3 regions of the Paenibacillus sp. URB8-2 genome follow, and region 1 is predicted to be linked to each of the others. Evidence: riboswitches for the same ligand, from Rfam matches in the RefSeq annotation. Region 1 holds a riboswitch; each other region holds the start of a gene.
What was found. A riboswitch is a leader RNA that binds a small molecule or an ion and turns the genes downstream of it on or off. The one in region 1 is predicted to bind thiamine pyrophosphate.
Positions count from the first base shown of each region.

Region 2: it holds a riboswitch for thiamine pyrophosphate, as region 1 does, so the genes downstream of both, PUR_RS01920 (ABC transporter substrate-binding protein) here and PUR_RS12540 (ABC transporter ATP-binding protein) in region 1, are expected to answer to the same signal.
Region 3: it holds a riboswitch for thiamine pyrophosphate, as region 1 does, so the genes downstream of both, PUR_RS09765 (thiamine phosphate synthase) here and PUR_RS12540 (ABC transporter ATP-binding protein) in region 1, are expected to answer to the same signal.

Region 1 is NZ_AP023239.1:2,730,813-2,737,649, forward strand. It holds gene PUR_RS12530 (ABC transporter substrate-binding protein) at 1-243, opposite strand, end outside; gene PUR_RS12535 (ABC transporter permease) at 243-1,016, opposite strand; gene PUR_RS12540 (ABC transporter ATP-binding protein) at 997-1,767, opposite strand; TPP riboswitch at 1,880-1,983, opposite strand; partial or broken gene PUR_RS12545 (pentapeptide repeat-containing protein) at 2,067-2,765, opposite strand; gene PUR_RS12550 (O-antigen ligase family protein) at 2,841-5,633, opposite strand; gene PUR_RS12555 (S-layer homology domain-containing protein) at 5,832-6,494, opposite strand; gene PUR_RS12560 (hypothetical protein) at 6,593-6,837, opposite strand, start outside.
Region 2 is NZ_AP023239.1:402,195-409,031, forward strand. It holds partial or broken gene nfsA (oxygen-insensitive NADPH nitroreductase) at 52-823, shown strand; gene PUR_RS01905 (ABC transporter ATP-binding protein) at 987-1,853, opposite strand; gene PUR_RS01910 (ABC transporter permease) at 1,894-2,658, opposite strand; gene PUR_RS01915 (MTH1187 family thiamine-binding protein) at 2,655-2,948, opposite strand; gene PUR_RS01920 (ABC transporter substrate-binding protein) at 3,048-4,115, opposite strand; TPP riboswitch at 4,325-4,437, opposite strand; gene PUR_RS01925 (hypothetical protein) at 4,508-5,941, opposite strand; gene PUR_RS01930 (pyridoxamine 5'-phosphate oxidase family protein) at 6,138-6,578, shown strand; gene PUR_RS01935 (EAL domain-containing protein) at 6,724-6,837, shown strand, end outside.
Region 3 is NZ_AP023239.1:2,148,523-2,155,359, reverse strand. It holds gene thiH (2-iminoacetate synthase ThiH) at 34-1,152, opposite strand; gene PUR_RS09780 (thiazole synthase) at 1,168-1,938, opposite strand; gene PUR_RS09775 (ThiF family adenylyltransferase) at 1,974-3,002, opposite strand; gene thiS (sulfur carrier protein ThiS) at 3,011-3,214, opposite strand; gene PUR_RS09765 (thiamine phosphate synthase) at 3,220-3,903, opposite strand; TPP riboswitch at 4,008-4,110, opposite strand; gene PUR_RS09760 (SDR family oxidoreductase) at 4,255-5,127, opposite strand; gene PUR_RS09755 (hypothetical protein) at 5,482-5,910, opposite strand; gene mdh (malate dehydrogenase) at 6,047-6,837, opposite strand, start outside.

The DNA.
Region 1 (6,837 bases):
GGTGAAATAACCCTGTTCCTGTGCGGCATACAAAAAAGAATGCACGGCGTTCGGATACCAGTCGAGCATAAGAGTCAGCTTGTGTGCAGATGCAACCGGGCTGCTCGATGCAATGGGGGCTTGCGAGGGTGAGGCAGAAGCCGCGGAATCGCCGGACGGCGAAGAGCCTCCGCAAGCGGTTGTCAAGAGAAGGAGCGATAAGACGGGCAGCAGTAAAGCTTTACTACGGGTAAAAATTTTCATCAATATGTACCTCTTTTCTTAAGAATTTGATGCTCCAGCAGCCGGACAGCCAGGAATAGCGCGATACCGAGTGCTGAGAGCAGAACAATGGCGGCGAACATTTCGGCGCTGTGCAGGCTTCCCGCCATCCGGCGGCTGTAATAACCAAGTCCGCGCGTGCCTCCGAGCCATTCCCCGATGGTCGCGCCGATCACGCAGTACACCACCGACAGCTTCAGTCCCGAGAAAAAGGAAGGAAGCGCCAGCGGAACTCCGATCTTGAACAGCAGTTGCGAACGGTTCGCGCCCATGGTCAGCAGCAGCTCTTTGTAGGCGCCGCCGCTTTTGCCGAGACCGTCGTAGACACCCACGACGACCGGGAAGAACGCGGTCAGGAAGACGACGGCGACCTTGCTCCAAAGGGAATAGCCGAACCACATGATAAAAATGGGGGAGAGCGCGATCAGCGGAATCGTCTGGCTGATGATAATAAAAGGATAGAGTGCCTTTTCCAGCGTTCGGGACAGATGCATGCCGGTTCCAAGCAGGATGCCGCCCGCCACCGACAGCAGGCATCCAATTGCCACTTCCTCCAAAGTGGCAGGCAAATGAGTGCCGAGCAGCAGTCCTGCGTTTAGGACGAGCGCGGTCCAGATCGAGGAGGGTGCGGGAAGGATAAAGGACGGAACGAGTCCCGAGCGCACAGCCGCTTCCCACACGGCGAGTATCAACAGCAGCAGGAGAAGAAAGGCGCCGTAACGGCGAATTCCTTCCTTAAACGGCGCGCGTTTCATACAGCCTCCGCTCCAGTTCGGCCCGCAAAGAGACAAAGCCGGGCTCGTAATTCATTTCCAGACGCCGGGGTCTCGGCAGCTCCATGTTCATCTCCTGAAGGGAGCCGCCGCTGGAGGACGGCATTAGAAAGATTCGGTCACTCAGCAGAATAGCTTCCTCCAGATCATGCGTAATGAACATAACGGTCCGCCCCAGCTCCCCCCATAGCTCCAGCAGCCAGCGGTGCATGTCCCGCTTGGTCATGGCGTCGAGCGCGCCGAACGGCTCATCGAGCAGCATGAGCTCGCCGCCGCTCATCAGCGTACGTAGAAAAGCGGCCCGCTGGCGCATCCCGCCGGACAGCTCATGCGGATAAGCAAGCTCATAACCGGCGAGTCCGAAACGCTTCAGCATGTCCTGTACCACAGACTTTTTGTCTTTACTGGCCCGGCCTTTGATCTCCAACGGCAGCAGGCAGTTGTCCAGCACCGTCCGCCAGGGCAGCAGGAGGTCCTGCTGAGGCATGTAGGCGGTAAGGCCGAGCCGGTTCCCCCCGGAGCCGCTGTCGGAGCCACGCAGCCCGATTTCTCCCGCCGTTTGCTCCAGCAGTCCGGCTATTACTTTGAACAGCGTGCTTTTGCCGCAGCCGCTGGCGCCGACGATGCTGACGAATTCGCCCTTGCGGAGCGTTAACGACAGTTCCGAAAATACGGGCTTCTGCTGCGGAAACGAAAAAGAAAGGCGGCGGAGAGATAAAAGTTCTTCGATAATCGGTCAGCCCTCCTTAAGATGAATAAAGACCCGTCCATTTCCGTTAGAGAAATGGACGGGCCTTCAAAATATCCGCCGTACAAGCGCTAGGTCTGTACGGCTTCGATTAAGTAAGCTCCAGGTTCCACTTCCCTACGCTGGTATGATCCAGATCAGGTTCCAAGGGTCCGAAGCTCGCGGCTCCGTCTCAGTCGGATGACGCCCCTAGTGAAATTGCGGTCTTTTATTCGGTTTTCATTGTTTTTAACTATACCATATCCCAGTCGGTTCCCTCAATGTACCATTTGGGCCTGATCGACTCAAAACCGAGATGATCCTCCATTATGCGATAAATTCTGGCTATCATTTTTAATCCAGTGATCAGGAATGCTTAAAGTAGGCGGCAGTTTGGTATGGATATCGCCCTTAGCCGAATTCACTTGCGCTTGAGTAAGAAAAATACTTCCTGTGAGATCGGCGCCGCTAAGGTTGGCATCCCTAAAGTCAGCGCCGATCAGATCAGTTACTCTCATGTCAGCATCTCTCAGGTCGCTTGCAATAAGCAGAGCGCCTCTTAAGTTAGCCCCTCTAAGATCGGCTCCTCTTAAATTTGCGCCTATAAAGTCGCTTCCCTTGCGTACTTTGGTTTTTGCTTTTTGGTTTTGATTATGCCGCGGTGTAGCTTTTGCACGCACCCGTTCACTTGTCTGCAGAAGCAGATCATTAACAATCGCCCGATGGGCAGGGACGTTAAGTTCCAAAATCGAGCTTGGATCAAGATTCGTGAGATACTCCGTTTGCTCCAGAACAGCCTGTAAATCTTTGTGAATCGGCTCAGCCTCTTCTAAACTCAGCGCTTCATTCAAGTAGTAAAGCATTTCATGAAGCTGCTGCATAATGGGAAACAGCTCAAACATCTCTTTTGCCAACGCCGGATTATCCCGCCAATCGTTTCCGGCATAGGTAATTTGGGATACCTTTTGACCTGAATGGATTATCGAAAGTGACGCGCATAGCCTTCACCAAAAAGAACGCCCCCACGCTAATTGCGGAGCGTCCTTTGCATTGTATAACTCGCTTAGCCGGTCTTCAAGTTAAAGCTGCAAAGCCGCGATTTCATCAATCTTCGCCGCTTCCGCGGGATCGGCTGCAATCAGCCGGTCATACAGAGACTGATCCTGGGCGATGTTATTCTTCTTCAGTACAGCCAGGTACCAACGAGCTGTTTCACGATTGGCTGCATCTGTATAATCTTCGTTCAGGCCAAGCTGCAGCGTATCCGCGGCCGTTTGCAGCTGTCCGGACATAAATTGAATTTTGCCCGCATTCAGTCTTATAGCCGGAGGGACAGTAAGCGACCGTCCTTGCAGCTCTCCGGGAGACAGAGTCTTCAAATATTCCATATCCGCCAGAACCTGACTGTAGGCTTGAAACCCCATTTTGAACTTCTCTTGCATGTTTGCCTTCCTGTTAATATCATCTTTTTGTGCGTATGCCGCCTGACCCAGATCATAAGAACGGCTGATTATAGCACTGTACCAGTCCATCTCCCAGAGGTTTTCGCTATTTATTAGATCCGCATAATTTTCATTGAATCCAAGCTTCAAGGTAGCCTTGGCTGCCTCGCGTTCTCCTGACATAAGCTGCATTTTTCCTGCATTAAGCGCGATGGTCGGAGTAACGGAGAACGGACGTCCCTGCATTTGCTCCGGAGGGAGTGTCTTCAAGTGCTCAACACCGGCCACAACATTCGCGTATGCCTCCAGCCCTGACTTGAAATACTCCTGCTCCCGGGCGTTGTCTTTTTGGGTATGGGCCTGGGCTCCCATCATCACAGCACGGCTGATCAAGGCATCCGCCCATTCAATATCCCAGACGAACTTGTCGGCATTGTCACGGTACACCCCGAAATCAAGATCGCCTTGCCCTTTAAGGGCATAGTAAGCTGCCAACTGGGCCAGTAATTGCTTGTTGTATGGCTCGTTCTTGAGGGCGGGAGTCAGCACATGCAAGGACTCTTCGAGGTACTGCCCGTTTTGAGTCTGGCTAAACACCTGCTGATCCATAGAGGACAGATACATCGCCGCCTCCGGATGGCCCGGGCGCTTATCCAAAGCTTTCACCAGCGGCGCCTTCAGCTCTTCATAGGACTGGCTGACCGCAGTCAGATTCTTGGCTTTCACAGCGGCATTGCTCGATCCGATATAGCCGATCAAAATGAACAGCAGAAATACGGTGCCGATTCCGAGCACAGTAAAATATCCAAGACGCAGCCCCGCCGTATTCCAGTTCCGGCGCAGCGGCTTGCTGTCCATGACCGCCGCCGTCCCGGCCAGACCGATAAAGACCAGTATTCCCATGAAAGCATAGCTCATATTGAAGTCCAACAAGCTGTGGATCAGAATAGACAAGGCGATAATCAGATAAAAGAAACCGTTGCTGAAATCGTCCTTATCCCTCTTTGCATACCCGCGAATATATTTATAGAAAATATAAAAGATAAAACTCATGAACACGATAAATCCGAAAATCCCGACCTCAATCAGGTACTGCAGGAAGAAGTTATGAACCTGACGGCTGCTATAAGGGTTGTTCTGGTAGTGCTCATACAGCGCGGCCCAGCCTCCTCCTCCGGCACCGAGGATCGGATGATCCTTAACCACTTTTAATGCATCCTTATAAAAAGTTATACGCTCCAGCACGCTGTGCTGTTTGAAGTTAATGTTCTCCAGACGTATCCCGATGTTCGGAGGCAGCAGGTTTCGCACGCTTGTTCCGATAAACAGGAAAGCGATGATGCCGACCAGCACTATAGAGCCGAGTGGAATCCACAGTCCGCTCAGCTTGCGCGCCTCCAGCCCCCCGAGTTTCTTGTGCAGCCAAGGTTCCGCAAACCGCTGGATGACCCAGCCCAGCACGGCAACGATCAAAGAGCCCCCGAGCAAATACCCCCAGCCCTTGGAGGCGGCGGATGATGTGAATGCGGTATTCAGCTCGATACCTAAATTGGTTACGGGTGTTGTAATTAACAACGAGACGACTCCGGCAATTCCGAGGTGAACGATCCATAGGATTTGCTGCACAGGCTTTAGGAACAGAAGCAGCAGGATGAATGCAACGGGCAGCATAACCAGTCCGCCGCGCGACAGCGTGAGCAGAATGGATACAATAATCGGAACCAGCATGAACCCGTGCGTCAGCCGGCCATACCATTTCCGGGAGCGAACGAGCGCGAACAGGGCGACAAACAGAAAAGCCATCAGGAATGCAGCATATGTATTTGCATACTGAAAAATCGAGGTGAGCCGCAAGCCGTTGGAGTCGGTCATCACCGAACCCGAATATTTACCCTCGCGCACGGTATCGGAGAACCAGCCTACCAGAGCGCCGGCGAATTTCCAGCTCCCCAGCCAATTCAACAGCCCGAAGGCTACGATGAAATAGGCGATGGCGAGAATGGCGTTCTGAATGACAATATTGATTTGCCTCTGCTTCAGCAGATATAACGCAACAATGAATATTGTTGCATACATGCTCTGAATGAACATCATATTCATTGCCATATAATGCGAGACGGCGACAAACATCGACAGGATATAAGTGACAGGAAGCAATGCCGCCATCACAGTCACCAAATCCCGCTGTTCGGTCAATTTGAACTTGGTTATATCAAGGCCAATCCATACCAGGAGCATCAAGCCGCTTAGCAAAGCGGATATATACAGAGGCTTCTCGTAATCCATATTCAAACCATTAAATAATCCCACTTGAAACGGGGCCCAGCCCAAAAATAAAACAAACGCAAGGGCCAACATCCACACCGGACCTGAAATCTTTTCTACATTTCTCGACTGCACAGCATTTTTTCCGTATACGGGTTTCGACACGCTATGATCTCCTTTTCCTGTAGATATTTCAATATTTTAGCATACGGATATGTTAATAGTCTTGTAATTATGTAAAATGATAGCGATCCTGGTAGTCGTTATTAAACACACTTGGCCCGTAACCTAGGTCCTCCATACAGGAACTCTAAGCTACAGGCCAAAAAATTTAACAGTTTCTATCATCCATCTCCATACGGGTTATCTATTCCCGTGGGCTTTCAGATATTCCAGTGCATTATACAGCATCACAGCTGCTTCAGCCCGTGTCAGCTTGCTCTCCGGATTGAACTTTCCGTCCTTGTCCAGGGCGGTGATTTTGTATACAAGGGACCGCTGGATGCCGCCCTGGTAAGAAGGGTCAATCTGATCCTCATCGGCGATCTTCGTCGGAGCAAGCTTGATAAGCGGCAGATTGCCGGCTTTCTCGAGGCCTTGAACGAGCAGGGCGGTGAACAGCTGTTTGGTCATCGGTTCCTTGGGATCAAGATCCGCCGGGACGTTGACACCGTTATAGTGCGCATTAATAAAAGCTTCGGCATACCATGCGTCATCGTTGACCTTGGTAAAAATATCGCTTGCCACGGGAGCCTTGATGAAATCAATAGCTGCCAGACTGAGCTGCAGGCCTCCCGATATAAGCTGGACGCCCTGAGCAGCGCTCAAGACGGAACCGGGCATGAACTGCGATCCGTTTACTCCTTTAACGAGCCCGCGGTCTTTCAGGCTTTCGATCTTCTCCTTGCCCTGGACGGAACCGAGATCGGTGAATCCGCTGCCTGCGGCAAAGCCCGCGCCTCCTGCCGACAGCATCATTAATGCGCTGATTGAAAAGGCTGCCAACGCTTTCTTTGTCGATATCATATTGCTGCACCTCCTGCTGAGTACGGCATTGGAAGCCGTCATATTCCCTAAACGGAGGACAGGCCGGAAAGGTTGCGGGAGGCAGCCCGGAATGGTTATTAATTCAACTCCCGGAACAAAAGATTACGGTAAGGATAGGGAGAGCTTTTGTATTTGAACAGCAAAGCGATCCCCGACTCTTCAATCTTCACTGACCGCAGCCCGGGGCTGTGAACAAGCCCCCGTACCATAGCCGCGACCGCCTTGCAGTCATCCCGGCGGATGCCGCGGGCCAGAGCGGCGGCGAAATTCCGGTTAATGGCCAGCTCGCGGTACAGCGGCAGAACGGCGCGGGCAATCCGGC
Region 2 (6,837 bases), 2.3 Mb from region 1:
ACGAGAAAGCTGCAATGCAAGAGTGAAACGGCATGAAAGGAAGCGACGGGAATGAACAAGAACATCCGGGAGTCCGAAGCGGCCTCCCTTGACAACGCGGTGCTGTCCTTGCTGGGAAGACATGTCTCGGTACGTAAGTTCCGGCAGGACCCGGTAAGTGAAGAACAGCTTGCCGCCATTATCGGGGCGGCGCAGATGGCCTCTACTTCCAGCAATGTGCGTGATTGCTGTGACCGATCCGGCCCTTAAATCGGAGCTTGCGGCGCTTGCCGGGAACCAGGCCTATGTGGCGGAGTGCCCGGTCTTCCTGGTCTGGTGCGCCGATCTGTTCCGGCTGCGGGAGGCGGCGAAGCCCCATCTGAACGGCGCGGCCTCCTACGAGGACTCGACGGAGAATTTCATCATTGCCACCGTCGACACCGCGCTGGCCGCGCAGAACGCCGCCGTGGCGGCGGAGTCGCTGGGGCTTGGCATCGTCTACATCGGCGGGATAAGGAACAAGATCGCCGAGGTGGCGGAGCGGCTGGGGCTGCCCGAACTGGTCTATCCATTGTTCGGCATGTGCCTTGGCTATCCCGATCAGACCCCGGGGCAGCGCCCGCGTCTGCCGCTGCCGGCGGTGCTGCATCATAACCGCTACGATGCCGAAGGGACCGTACGGCAGGTCGAGGCCTACGACGGCACGATGTCCGATTATTTGCGCCAGCGGACCGGCGGGGCGAAGGATACCCCTTGGTCGGCCATCATAGCGGGCCGTCTCGCGGAGCCGATCCGGCTGCATATGAAGGATTTCCTGCAGGACAAAGGCTTTTTGCGCAGGTAAGACGGAATCGGCAGAGCAGGCTGGCGGAGTGTGGGTTTCAATAGAGGGGTATGGGCCTCGGCATGGGAATGCCGGTCCGTGCCCTTTTTGCCGTTGTAAGGTGACAGTTGTCATCACGCGAAGCGGACTCGTTTACTTGGCGGGGACAGGATGGCATATACAGTCAGCGGAGCGCGCCGTTCTTGGCCTGTTCTTCCCGCATCCACCCCGACAGCTGGCGTTTCAGCCGCAAAAATTCGGGATGCTCCGTCATTTCCTCCCGGCGCGGCCGGGGAAAAGGCACATCAACGGTGTGCAATATGGTCCCCGGCCGTCCCGAGAACACATAGATGCGGCTGGAGAGCAGCAGCGCCTCTTCAATGCTATGCGTGATGAACAGCACGGAGCGGCGGTTCTCCTCCCACAGCTCCAGCAGCCAGCGCTGCATCTCGCTGCGGGTGAGGGCGTCGAGCGCGCTGAACGGCTCGTCCAGGAGCATCAGCTCCTGGGGCGCCAGCAGCGCGCGCAGGAAGGCGGCGCGCTGCTGCATGCCGCCGGACAGCATGTGCGGATACGCCTTCTCGAATCCGCCGAGTCCAACCTTCGCGAGCCATCGCCGGGCTTCCTCGCGGGCTTCGCTTCGCGCCGCGCCCTTCAGCTCGCGGGCAAGAATCACGTTATCCTCGATGCTGCGCCAAGGAAATAGCGCCGGCTGCTGCGGCATGTAGCTGACGCTGCCCCGCTGCCCGGTAACCGTAGCGCCGTTCATCCGCACGGCGCCCGCATCCGGCTTGACCAGTCCGCCGATGATGTGGAAGAGCGTGCTCTTGCCGCAGCCCGACGGGCCGATGATGGATACGAACTCATCCGGCTTCACCGTAAGCGACACCTGCTCCAGCACCGGGATGCTACGCCCGCGCTGGGAGAAGGATTTGGAGATGCCGGAGACCTCCAGCGCGGGAGCTTCGGTGCCCGAATCCGGCGAAGCGGCGGCCGGCCTCTCCTCTTTTACCGGTTCTCCGCTTGATGGCGGAACGGTCTTGTTCGTCACTTATTAGCGCCCCTTTCTGCATATTCTTTCCTTGCGCCCGTTATTGTGCGTCCCGCCGCGGCTTCCAGCGGACCAGCCATTTCTCCATCAGAACAACGGCGGCGAACAGCAGCAGGCTCAGCAGCACGCTCAGAATTATGGCGGCGAACATCCGGTCCGTGCGAAACGCCGATTTCTGTATCTGCATATAGTAGCCGAGTCCCTGGTTCCCTCCAATCAGCTCCGCCACCACGGCGCCCGTCACGGCGTAGGCGGCGGATATTTTGATGCCGGAGAACAGGGAGGGCAGCGCATGTGGTAGCTCCAGCTTGGAGAAGATCTGCCGCCTTGAGGCGCCCGCCATCTTCATAAATTGAAGCATCATGCGGTCGGTCTGGGCGAGTCCGCCCAGGCCCGCGACCGCCACGGGGAAGAAGCACACAAGCGTAATGAGAATAATCTTCGGCAGCTGGCCGAAGCCGAACCAGATCACAAGCAGCGGACCGAGCGCAATAATCGGCACGTTCTGGCTTAAGATCAGCAGCGGGTACAGCGCGCGCGCCGACCAGGGGACAATATGCAGCAGTACGGCGGCGGCAATCCCTACGGCCACGCCGAGCGGAAAGCCAATCAGCGTCAGCCGCAGCGTTGCCAGCGTATGCCCTTTAAGGGATGAAGCGCTGGCCATGCCTTCCCGCCAAATGTCGGAGGGAGCGGGCAGCATCCATTTTTCCACATGGAACCAGGAGACCGACACCTGCCACAGCGCCAAAAACAAGAGGACCGCCACAAGGGGCGGCCAGATTTGTTTCCACCTGGAAATCACGGGCGGTATTTCTCCGTCAGTTTGTCCATGCTGATTCCGCCCGGGTTATGGGCGATCTTGACCTGCGAGATGACGCTGGGGCAGCCCGCTTCGATCAACGCCTCCTGCATCTCCCTGACAATTTCCAGCAGGTCGGAGAGCTCGCCTTCCATCGTCGTCTCCAGCGCGTTCACCTGATGCTTCACACCGGAACGCTGAATGACTTCAATCGCCTTGTCCACATAAGAAATTACGTCTTCGCCTCCCGGCGTCTTCGGAATCACCTGAATGCTCAGCAGCGTACTTGCCATTCACTATCATCCTTTCATGTCGTTGATACTTTCATGACCATAATACTTTCATACCGTTAATTGTGAACCCCGTGAATCAAGATTTTAATTCTATTAAACTTACTGCCCGTCCGGCAAAAATTCGTTCGTGAACGCTTTGTCGGCTTCAAGCGGTTTGTCCAGCAGCTTCAGCCCGTACATCCAGTCGGCGTAGTTTTTCCATACTTCGGGCTTCTGCTCGCCCCACTGAGCGGCGTCGTCCTTGTATTTCGGGCTGAGCCATTCCTGGCTGGCCTGAACGAGCTTCGCGTCCAGATCGGGAACCGCCTTGATCAGGATATCGGCAGCCTCTTTTGGATGGTCGATCGCGTATTGGTAGCCCTTGGACGTCGCCTTCAAAAAGGCTTTTACCACCTCGGGATTCTCGGCGATTTCCTTCTCGCTCGTCGTCAGCACCGGCGTGTAATAGTCGAGCTGCGGAGCGTAATCCTTCAAATACAGCATATCCAGCGGCTCGCCGCGCAGCTTCGCTTCAATACCGGTCCAGGCGTAGAAAATCCAGGCAAAGTCAATATCCCGTTTGACGGCTGTAAAATAATCGGCTTCGCCGATCGTGACCTGTTTGACCTTCTTCACGTCGCCGCCCACCGGGTCCATAATGGCCTTCATGGAAGCCTCTTCCACCGGCGATCCCCAGCCGCCGTAAGTTTTTCCTTCGAAGTTCTTCGGCGATTTGATGCCCCGGTCGACCGGAGCCGCGAAGCCGGATGTGTTATGCTGGATAATTGCCGCGATGGACACGAGCGGAACGCCCTGAATGCGTGCCAGCGTCAGGCTGTCCTGCGCGCCGACGCCAAAAGCGGCTTCTCCCGAAGTAACCATCGTATCCGCGCCTGCCGCTCCCGGCTGTACAATGTCCACGTTAAGGCCTTCCTCTGCGTAATAGCCGAGCTCTTTGGCGACATACAGTCCGGTGTGATTCGTGTTCGGCGTCCAGTCGAGCGCGACCTTTACCGGTACTGCCGCTTTTGGCGAACTTTGGGCGGAAGCGGATGCCTCCGGCGAAGCGGAAGCAGAGGTTCCCTGAGCACCGCCCGCGTTCCCTCCCGAATTATTGCTGCCGCATCCCGCCGCAGCGAAGATGAACAGGCAGGCCAGGCACAGTGATAACCATTTTTTGACTCCCATTTATATAATCTCTCCTTTGTATTGCCGCCCCGGATATCCCTGAAGCGGCGGATATTCCCGTCTTCATGAAAGCTCATCCCCAAAATCGCGGGAACGCCCTGCGGACCCGGAAATCTGCGCACCCCCCTCAGTGCCAAGAAATAATGCCAAAAAAGCGCCCCTGAACATCAGGGACGCGAAGGAACGCATGACTGCGGCGGTCCTGGAAGACCACACGCTTAGGCCTTTCCTACGCTGGCATTATCCAGATCAGGTATAAGGGTCAGTATCTTGCGGGATACACTCTCAGCCGGCCGTAATTCCAGCACCCCTGGTTCTATGAAGTTTCGGGTATTCTTGCTGCTTACGGTGTAATTATAGACGCAAGGTTCCGGGGTTGTCCAGCCTGCCGGTTATTCGAGTTTCTTGCGGCGGCGGCCTTTAATCCCGCTCCACAGTTCGCGCACCGTCAGAACGGCGCTGACAATTATGCCGCAGAAGGTCAGAAACAGAGCGATGTATTCGAATACGGAATACTGCAGTATTTTGCTCCAGTCGATGTTTCCCTTCAGATCCTCGATTACCTGGTTCATCCCGTAAATTCCGCTTACAACCGTGAATACCGTCAGAATCATCAGCAGATTGTCGCGGCGCTTGGCCTGGAAGGTCTCCTGATACTGGAACAGGTCGGCCAGCGTCTGCTTTACTTCCACGAATAATTCATCATTGCCGTACACTTTGCGCAATTGAAAGAAGATTTCACGGCCCTGTGTCTGCGAGATCAGTTCAAGAAAATAAAATTTGGCGGAGAACTTGTTGATATAGTAGATCAAATCCTCGATTTCTTCATAATCATGCTCGATCCGCAGCCGCGAGTGCACATTGGACAACTTCAGCAGCACGATCTTGTGAAACAGGCTGAGCAGCAGGCCGTAATAGTATTCGCCGTACATCTGACCCGCGAGCTTCACGGCGGTTTCGGAATTGCTGCGGCTCAGGCAGCAGAAGGTCTGCTCGTTCGTCATATAATAAGTGCCCGGACCCCAGCGGTCGTACCTATGCCTCCGGCAGTACTCCCCGATATATTCTTCGCTGCTTGCGCTCATGTAAGGACGGCCGTCCGGGTTCATTCCGTCGAGCTGGGAAGCGCGGTAGCATGTTCTGTAGTCGATTTCCTCCCCTTCCTCTACCCCGTAGAAGGCCTGAACCATCATGCGCTCATCCACGAAAAAAGGCAGCGTTTCGAAGTAAGCCGAGTTCAAATCCGACTGGTCGAGGAAAGTCTCCAGGCCATTCAACAGATTTCTGAACACGAAATCTTCCATCTGCTTGAACATTCTGTCCTCACAGTAAATACGCGCCGCCTCGTCCGCTTCCGATACATTTTCCAGCGAGCGGAACCGGTCGGCGAATTCCAGCGCGAAACTAAGTGGAAGCCTCTCTTCATCGATCGCCGTCCGGATAGTAATAAAACCGAGCTGAAACGGACAAATGAACACATCCGTCGAGAGCACCTGAAAGGAAACGGAGCCCTGCGGCATTTCCATCCGGCAATTCAGGCCGTTCACCCGGGAATAGCGGCGAAACGAATCTTTATCCTCTCCGCGCGGAAACAGCACATGGGCGGCGAACGGCATATAGGAACGCTCCATGTTCTCATGCGAGACACAGTAGCCTTCTCCGTAATAATCGTCCTGCAGTTCTTTATGATTCAGAAAAAACGGGGTGAATCCGTCCCGCTTAAGCCGCGCCTCAAGCTCCGGTCCTTGCCCCTGCTTAATGGAGAAGGGAAAAATAAACTGCAGGAGCGCGGTATGTAGAATGGGATCATCCAAGAGTTGGTTCATGGTAGTCCTCCTGACTTTGAGGGTAATCGACAATAGTATTTACACCGTCTGCATTGCCTTGAAAAAGGAGGCGCGCCCCCCGGAGTCAATCCCTTCCATTTAGGATTCATTCCGCCGAGTCAGGGTACATTATATTGTATCGACCCGCTGAGCTTATGTATCTCTTGGCTTGAATAGAAAGGAGATTGGGATGTTCATGGACAACAAAGAATTGGAACAACGTATAATCAAGGCGCTGGATGACAACAAATTCGGTTCTTTCGCCACAATTGAAGCCGGCAGCAAGCCGAAGGTTCGTTATATGGCCGTCTTTCATGAGGGGCTTAACCTCTATTTGGCCACAGACCGCAAGACGCATAAAGTGGAAGAACTGCAAAATAACCCGAATGTGTTTCTGCTGCTGGGCTATGAGGCGGGAGGCAGCAAGGATATCCTTGAGATTGAAGCGCAGGCGTCCGTTACCAAAGACGGCAGCCTGCGCGAGAAAATATGGAACAAAGATTTGGAGCGTTGGTTCAAGGGACCGGATGATCCGGATTACGTCATTCTGGAGCTTTCGCCGACGCGTATCGAATATACCGGAAAAGACCGGAAACCCGAGGTTTGGGAAAAGCAGACGGCGTCCGCGGGCAAGTAAGTTAAACCTTGTTTTTAAATAGCAGTCATGATTGAAAAGCGTCCCGAAAGGGGACGCTTTTTTCCATGGTTTCCCTTTTTCTGGGCGAAAGATGCTATAATGACCACAAGTGTTGGTATTAATATAGGTCATAAGGAGGATATCCATGCAGTGCAGTGATTGCTTACCCTTAGCTCCCATTGAAGATGAAGGAATCGTAAAAATTCGGCGCGCATCACCCGCTCTTGCCTCCGCCATTCAAGCGGCCGGATATGCCCTT
Region 3 (6,837 bases), 580 kb from region 1:
AGAAGGTTGACTTGAAATCGCGGATTCCGACCGTCAACGAATGGAGCTTTCGGCAAGGATGTCCCAATCCTTGAATACCGGCTGAAGCCCGCTTCGGTATAGCATGTCCCTAATTTCCGGCACGCTGCGGCTGTCCGAAATTTCAAACTGCGGCGTTCCGCCGTCTCCCGTGTGCCCGCCTACCTCGGTAGAAACGCCTGCCGACATTTTGGTGACCCCCAAATGGACAAGACGGTCGCGGAACTCGGCGGGTTCTCTTGTGGACAAGGTAATGCCGGAACGGGGCAGGAACAGCCGATACGCCAGGATGATTTGCACCAGCGCCCGGTCGGTTACGTCCGATTCGGGGTTGAAGCTGCCCAGATAAGGGCGGAACCTCGGGGGAGACAGGCTGATTTCGCAGCTGGGATAACGGTCCTGAAGATACCGCGCATGCATCGCGGCCATGAAGGCTTCCTGCCGCCAGTCGTGCAAGCCGAGCAGGGCGCCAATGTTGACTGAGCGGAAGCCCGCCTGGCAGCCGCGCTCCGGAGCGTCAAGACGGGCGCGGAAGTTCCGCTTCGGTCCTTTGACGTGAAGCTTGGCGTATGTCTCCCGGTCGTATACCTCCTGGAACAGGGTCAATCCGTCCACACCCGCATGGGCCAGCTCTTGGTATTCCTCCGCGGATAGCGGATTGACCTCGATGCTAATGGAGGAGAAATACTTGCGGAGAACCTTCACGCAATCTTTAACGTAACCGACCGGCGAATCCCGGCGCGATTCTCCCGTCAGCAGCAGGATATGGCGAAGACCGGTAGAGGCAATCGCCGCCGCTTCCTTTTCGACTTCTTCGAGCGTCAGTTTTTTGCGCGGAAAGTCGTAGATGGAGCTGAAGCTGCAGTACGTACAGTGATTGACGCAATAATCGGCTACATACATCGGCGTAAACAGCTGCACGACATGGCCGAAATGAGAACGGGTGATACGCTGCGCCTTCTGAGCCATTTCCTCCAAATGCGGTCCAGCGGCAGGTGACAGCAGGGCAAGCAGATCTTCCTCGTCCAGCTTCTCCTTGGCCAGCGCCCGCCTTACATCCTCCGCCCCATACCCCTTCCACAACTCCTTAAAGGGTAAACGCTCCAGGGTCATCAGCGATTCATAGAAACTCATTGATCTGTCCCCTTTCTATACGCTCAAAAAACCGGTCAAAGGCGAAGAGGCCTCCGCCTCCTGCCGAACCGCTCCCAGCCCGGCCAGATAGGCCTGCCGTCCGGCGGCAACCGCCCCGCGGAAGGCTTCTGCCATGCCCAGCGGATCGCGGGCGGTGGCAATCGCCGTATTCAGCAGCACGGCTGCCGCGCCCATCTCCATCGCTTCTGCCGCCTCCGACGGCCGCCCGATCCCGGCATCCACAATAATCGGCAAGCCGGTCTCTTCAATCAGGATGCCGATCAGTTCTTTCGTCCGGAGGCCCCGGTTGCTTCCGATGGGCGCTCCCAGCGGCATCACCGCCGCCGCCCCTGCGTCTCTCAGACGGAGCGCAGCAGACAGGTCCGGGCTCATGTAGGGAAGGACGACAAAGCCTTCGGCAGCCAGAATTTCCGTGGCGCGGATCGTCTCCAGGTTGTCCGGAAGCAAATACCGCTGATCGTTAATGACTTCAATCTTGACCCAGTTCCCCATTCCCGCCGCTCTGGCCAGCCGGGCGATGCGCACGGCTTCTTCCGCGGTCCGCGCGCCGGAAGTATTGGGCAGCAGAGTCATGTGCGGCGGAATATGATTCAGAACATTCTCCTCCCGCGACGAGGGATCGACTCTCCGAAGAGCTACCGTGATTACTTCGGAGCCGGAAGCTTCGACCACCTCCGGAATAAGCGTATTGCGGCTGTATTTGCCGGTTCCGATGAACAGCCGGCTGGACAGGGCCTTGCCCCCGATATGTAAAGCATCCTTCATAATCTTTAATCCTCCCTATTCATAATATTGAGCGGTCAGCCAAAATAACGGTGATAGAGCGAACGGGCTTCGGCGGGATCTCCCGTTCCGTGAATGAGCACCCGTCCATCGGGAAAGACCGCCAGGCGGTGCTTCTCCAGCGTCAAAGACAGCATATAGGGATTACGCTCCGCCCGGCCGTGAGCGGAAAGCCGCCGCTCCCACTCCTCCAAGTCCAGTCTTGCCGGACTTGCCGGGCGAATCTGCACCGTATCCCGCCCGCAGAGCACTGTCGTTCTGGAATGGCTCCCCGGCGATAAATACGGATAGGTGCGGTTGGAGCCGCAGGATGGACAATCCGCGCGCTTCAGCCTGGACGTATCCATCGACGAGTGGCGGTTGGTCCACAGATCGAAGGAGACCAGCGTTCCGCGCAGCGCGCTCACGTTCCCCGACAGCCATTTCAGCGCCTCGGCTGTCTGATAGGCGGCTGTCATTTGTACGGCGGGACCGATAATGCCCGTCGTATCGCAGGTATCCCCTCCAGTTGGAAGCCCATCCAGCAGACAGTGAAGGCAGGCGCTCTGTCCGGGCACAATCGTCATTGAAATCCCGTAGCTACCGGTACAGGCTCCATAGATCCAGGGAATGCCATTCCTCACGGCAATATCGTTCACAATCATCCTTACCTCGAAATTGTCCGCCGCATCCAGAATAAGGTCTACGTCCCGGGTATAGAGGCCGATTTCATCGGCTGTAATATCCGCAACGATCCCTTCCACCTCTACAGAAGAGTTGACGCTGCGAAGCCTGCGCGCAGCCGCTACCGCCTTGGGCATCCTCTCGGCCGCATCCTGCTCACTGTAGAGATTTTGACGCTGCAGGTTGCTCCATTCCACATAATCCCGGTCGATAAGGGTCACCCTGCCGACGCCCGACCGCACCATCGTCTCCGCGCATGCGGAGCCAAGCGCGCCTGCGCCTATGATCAGCACCTTCGCTTCCGCAAGCTTCTTCTGGCCTTCGGATCCGATTCCATAAAATCGCTCCTGCCTGCTGTATCTGTCCTGCCCGGCGGAATTCATCTTTCGCCTCAGCCTCCTCCCACAAAATGCACAAGCTCGACACGGTCCCCTTCGGCAAGCGTGACATGCCCGTAATCTTCCTTGCCCACGATCACGCCGTTCAGTTCAACGATCATCCGCCGTTCCTTCCATTCGGGGCGGCTCAGCAGATCCGCAAGCGTACCGCAAGCTTCATCAAGCCTGGTCTCGTTTCCGTTGATATACAGATTCATTGCCTTCACCTCCTTTCAAGCCGGGCCGCTCGGACCGCGGAGCGGTAAGCCATTGCCGCAGCCACCGGATCGGCTGCGCCGCAGATGCCCGACAACACGGCAATACCTGCAGCGCCGCTGCGGATGACCTGCCCCGCGTTTCCCGGCTCAATGCCGCCGATCGCGATGACCGGAACCGGGCAAGCCCGGACGGTATCAGCGAGTCCGCTTAGGCCCCGGCCGGGCAGACCCGGTTTGCTGGCCGAGGCGTACACATGCCCATAGAGGCAGTAGTCCGCCCCTTCATCCGCGGCTGCGGCCGCTTCCGCCGCGGAATGGACGGAGCGGCCAATGCGCAGCTCCGGGGCGATTGGCCGGGCGATGGCGGGAGGAAGGCTGTGCCCCGCAAGCTGGACGCCGCCGGCGCCGGAAGCCAGCGCGACATCCAGACGGTCGTTCACGACTATTTTGCCAAGCGGTACACCACGGCGGGACATCTCCTTCACTGTTTCGAACAGCTCATTCGCGGTACACGATTTCTCGCGCAAATGGATATAATTCACCAATGAATGGACAGCCTCGGCGATGGTCACAAAGTTGTCTAACAGCGTCCCGCCGCCGGAAATGAGATGTATCTCGGGATCGGTTTCCCTGACGTCCACAGCTGTGGACCACCGTGAAACGGAATCTTTTGTTGGGTGAATTGCCATGCTCTCCTCCTGTGTTTCTTTGATCACACCAAAAAAGCCGCCCTCTCGAAGGAAGGCGGCCGGAAACTGCAGATAGGATCGAACCTTGATGAGGTCCGGATGCAGATATTCACTCTCCACTTCCCTACGCTGGTACAAACCAGATCAGGTTCAAAGGGTCCGAACAATCACGTTCGTCTCAGCCTTGCGGCACCCCTAGTGTCAATCTCTATGCGGTTATGAATCTTCTACAGCATAGCATATTCTTCCTTCTCATCATACCCCTTGCGTGAAAAAAAGCCCCCGGTCGCACTAGCGAACCGGAGGCTTTGTACTATACCGCTGACGCGGTTGATTTCAAGGCGTAAACGGTTAACCGTTCACGATTTCGCCGCCATTGACATGCATAACCTGGCCGGTCACATACGTCGAATCGTCGGAAGCCAGATAGACATAAGCCGGAGCCAGCTCTTCCGGTTGGCCCGGTCGCTTCATCGGCTGGGTGGCTCCGAACTCACTGACCTTTTTCTCGTCAAAGGTGGACGGAATGAGTGGCGTCCAGATCGGACCCGGCGCGACCGCGTTGACGCGAATGCCTTGTTCGGCCAGATTCATGGCCAGCGAACGGGTGAAGGCGAGAATAGCCCCTTTGGTGGACGAATAGTCCAGCAGCTGAGGGTTTCCTCTGTACGCCGTAATCGAAGTCGTATTGACGATGGTAGAGCCTTTTTTCAAATGAGGCATTGCCGCTTTCGTCAAATAAAACATAGAGAAAATATTCGTGCGGAACGTCCGCTCAAGCTGCTCGGAAGTGATATTCTCGATCTTCTCCTGCGGATGCTGCTCCGCCGCATTGTTGATCAGGATGTCCAGCTTGCCCAGACCCTCCACCGATTTGTTGATGAGGTCCTGGCAGAAGACTTCAACACCAATATCGCCGGAGACGAGAACGCATTTGCGTCCTTCCTGCTCGACCTGGCGCTTCGTTTCCTCCGCGTCGGTGTGCTCGTTCAGATAGGAAATGACCACATCGGCCCCTTCCTTGGCAAAAGCCACCGCAACCGCGCGGCCGATACCGCTGTCTCCGCCTGTAATCAAGGCCGCTTTGCCAAGCAGCTTGCCTGCCGCTTTGTATGTCGCCGGTTCATATTTAGGCCGCGGTGTCATTTCCGATTCCAATCCGGGTTGACGATCCTGATGCTGCGGTGGCAATGTCTTCTGGGTTTGTTGACTGCTATCGCTCATCTTTCATTCTCCTCTCGAAAGTTTGTAAAAGCTCAGACTTTCCTTAGGATGTCTTAGGGATGTGCAATTATTCGTTCCCTCTTACGATATTTAAATTAACCAATTGCCGGAAGCTCAAACAGGAGCAAGGATAGCAAAGAGCGGTCAGCTTTTTGCTCAGATGTTCTGCGGAGAACCCCGATGCTGAATGCCGCAAGCAAGAAGAAACGCCTGACGGCGTCTTTATAAGACGCAAGTACGTTTCTCGTAGAAATATATGTCAAAATGTTAAGCCCCCGGCTTATACATGCTTATATTTACAAAAAACCCGCCTCCGGCGGAGGCGGTTGAAGATGGGACAGCCGTGTGTACGGCTTAAATAATCTCATTAAATACCATAAAGAATAGTGTAGCCAGCAAGCATACTGCCAGCAGCGCGCTCAGTGTGCGGATTTTGCCGATTTCACTGGAGACGTCGCGGCTCTGCTTCATGCCTGCTGCCGCCAAACGCAGCGGCTTGCTCATAATGCCGCCCAAGGCAAACATCGCGAGCAGCAGCAGCGCAACGATAATCATCCACGGCACCGAATATTCGTCTTTAGTCATCATGTAACCGCCGGTGAGCAGTTGGATCACAAGTCCATACTGGGCGAAACGGTTAAATCCGCTGATTGCGCTCAGCGTTCCCTCCTTGGCTGCGGGAGAAAGCTTCTCCATCCGACCGAGAATGAAAGGCAGCACCAGATAGAACCCCAATGCCAGCATGCCGATCATATGTAAAAACATCAAAACATGCCAATCCATAGCGCATTCCTCCCGATAAATCTATGATATAAGTTACATTCGTAAATATTATAACCAATTGCCGCCGCTTCTCAAAAGAAAATCCCCATTTTATCGAAAATAAAATGGGGATACCGTTCATACTTTTGTCAATTAATCACACATTCACTACCGCCGTTACATTTCTTACAGACTCCGCCGATTTATCCAGAGCCGCTTTTTCCTCGCTTGTCAGGTCCAGTTCAAACACTTTCTCAATTCCCCCGGCGCCGAGCAGCGTCGGAACACCCATGAACACATTGCTGTAGCCGTATTCGCCTTCCAAATAGGCAATGACGGGCAGAATCCGTTTCTTGTCCTTCAGAATAGCTTCGGTCATCTGAACCAGAGAAGCCGCCGGCGCATAATAAGCGCTGCCGTTTCCAAGGAGTTCAACAATCTCTCCGCCGCCGTGGCGGGTACGCTCCACAATCGCTTTGATTCGGTCCGCCGGAATCAACGTTTCAATCGGAATCCCGCCGACGCTGGAATAACGTACGAGCGGAACCATGTCGTCGCCGTGTCCTCCGAGTACGACGCCGCGCACATCTTCAAACGAGACATTGAGTTCCTGGGCGATGAAGGTGCAGTACCTTGCCGTATCCAGCACGCCGGATTGGCCGATTACGCGGTTCTTCGGAAAGCCAAGCGCATGGTAGGCCACATAAGTCATGGCGTCAACCGGATTGCTGAGGATGATGACGATGGACTCCGGAGCAACGCGTTTGATATTTTCGCATACCGATTTGATGATGCCGGCATTGGTATTGACTAGATCGTCACGGCTCATGCCCGGCTTGCGGGCCACACCGGCCGTAATAATGACGATATCCGAATCTGCGGCGTCATCATAATTCGCTGTGCCGAGAATCTGACTGTCAAATCTGATGACCGGACCCGCTTCCAGCA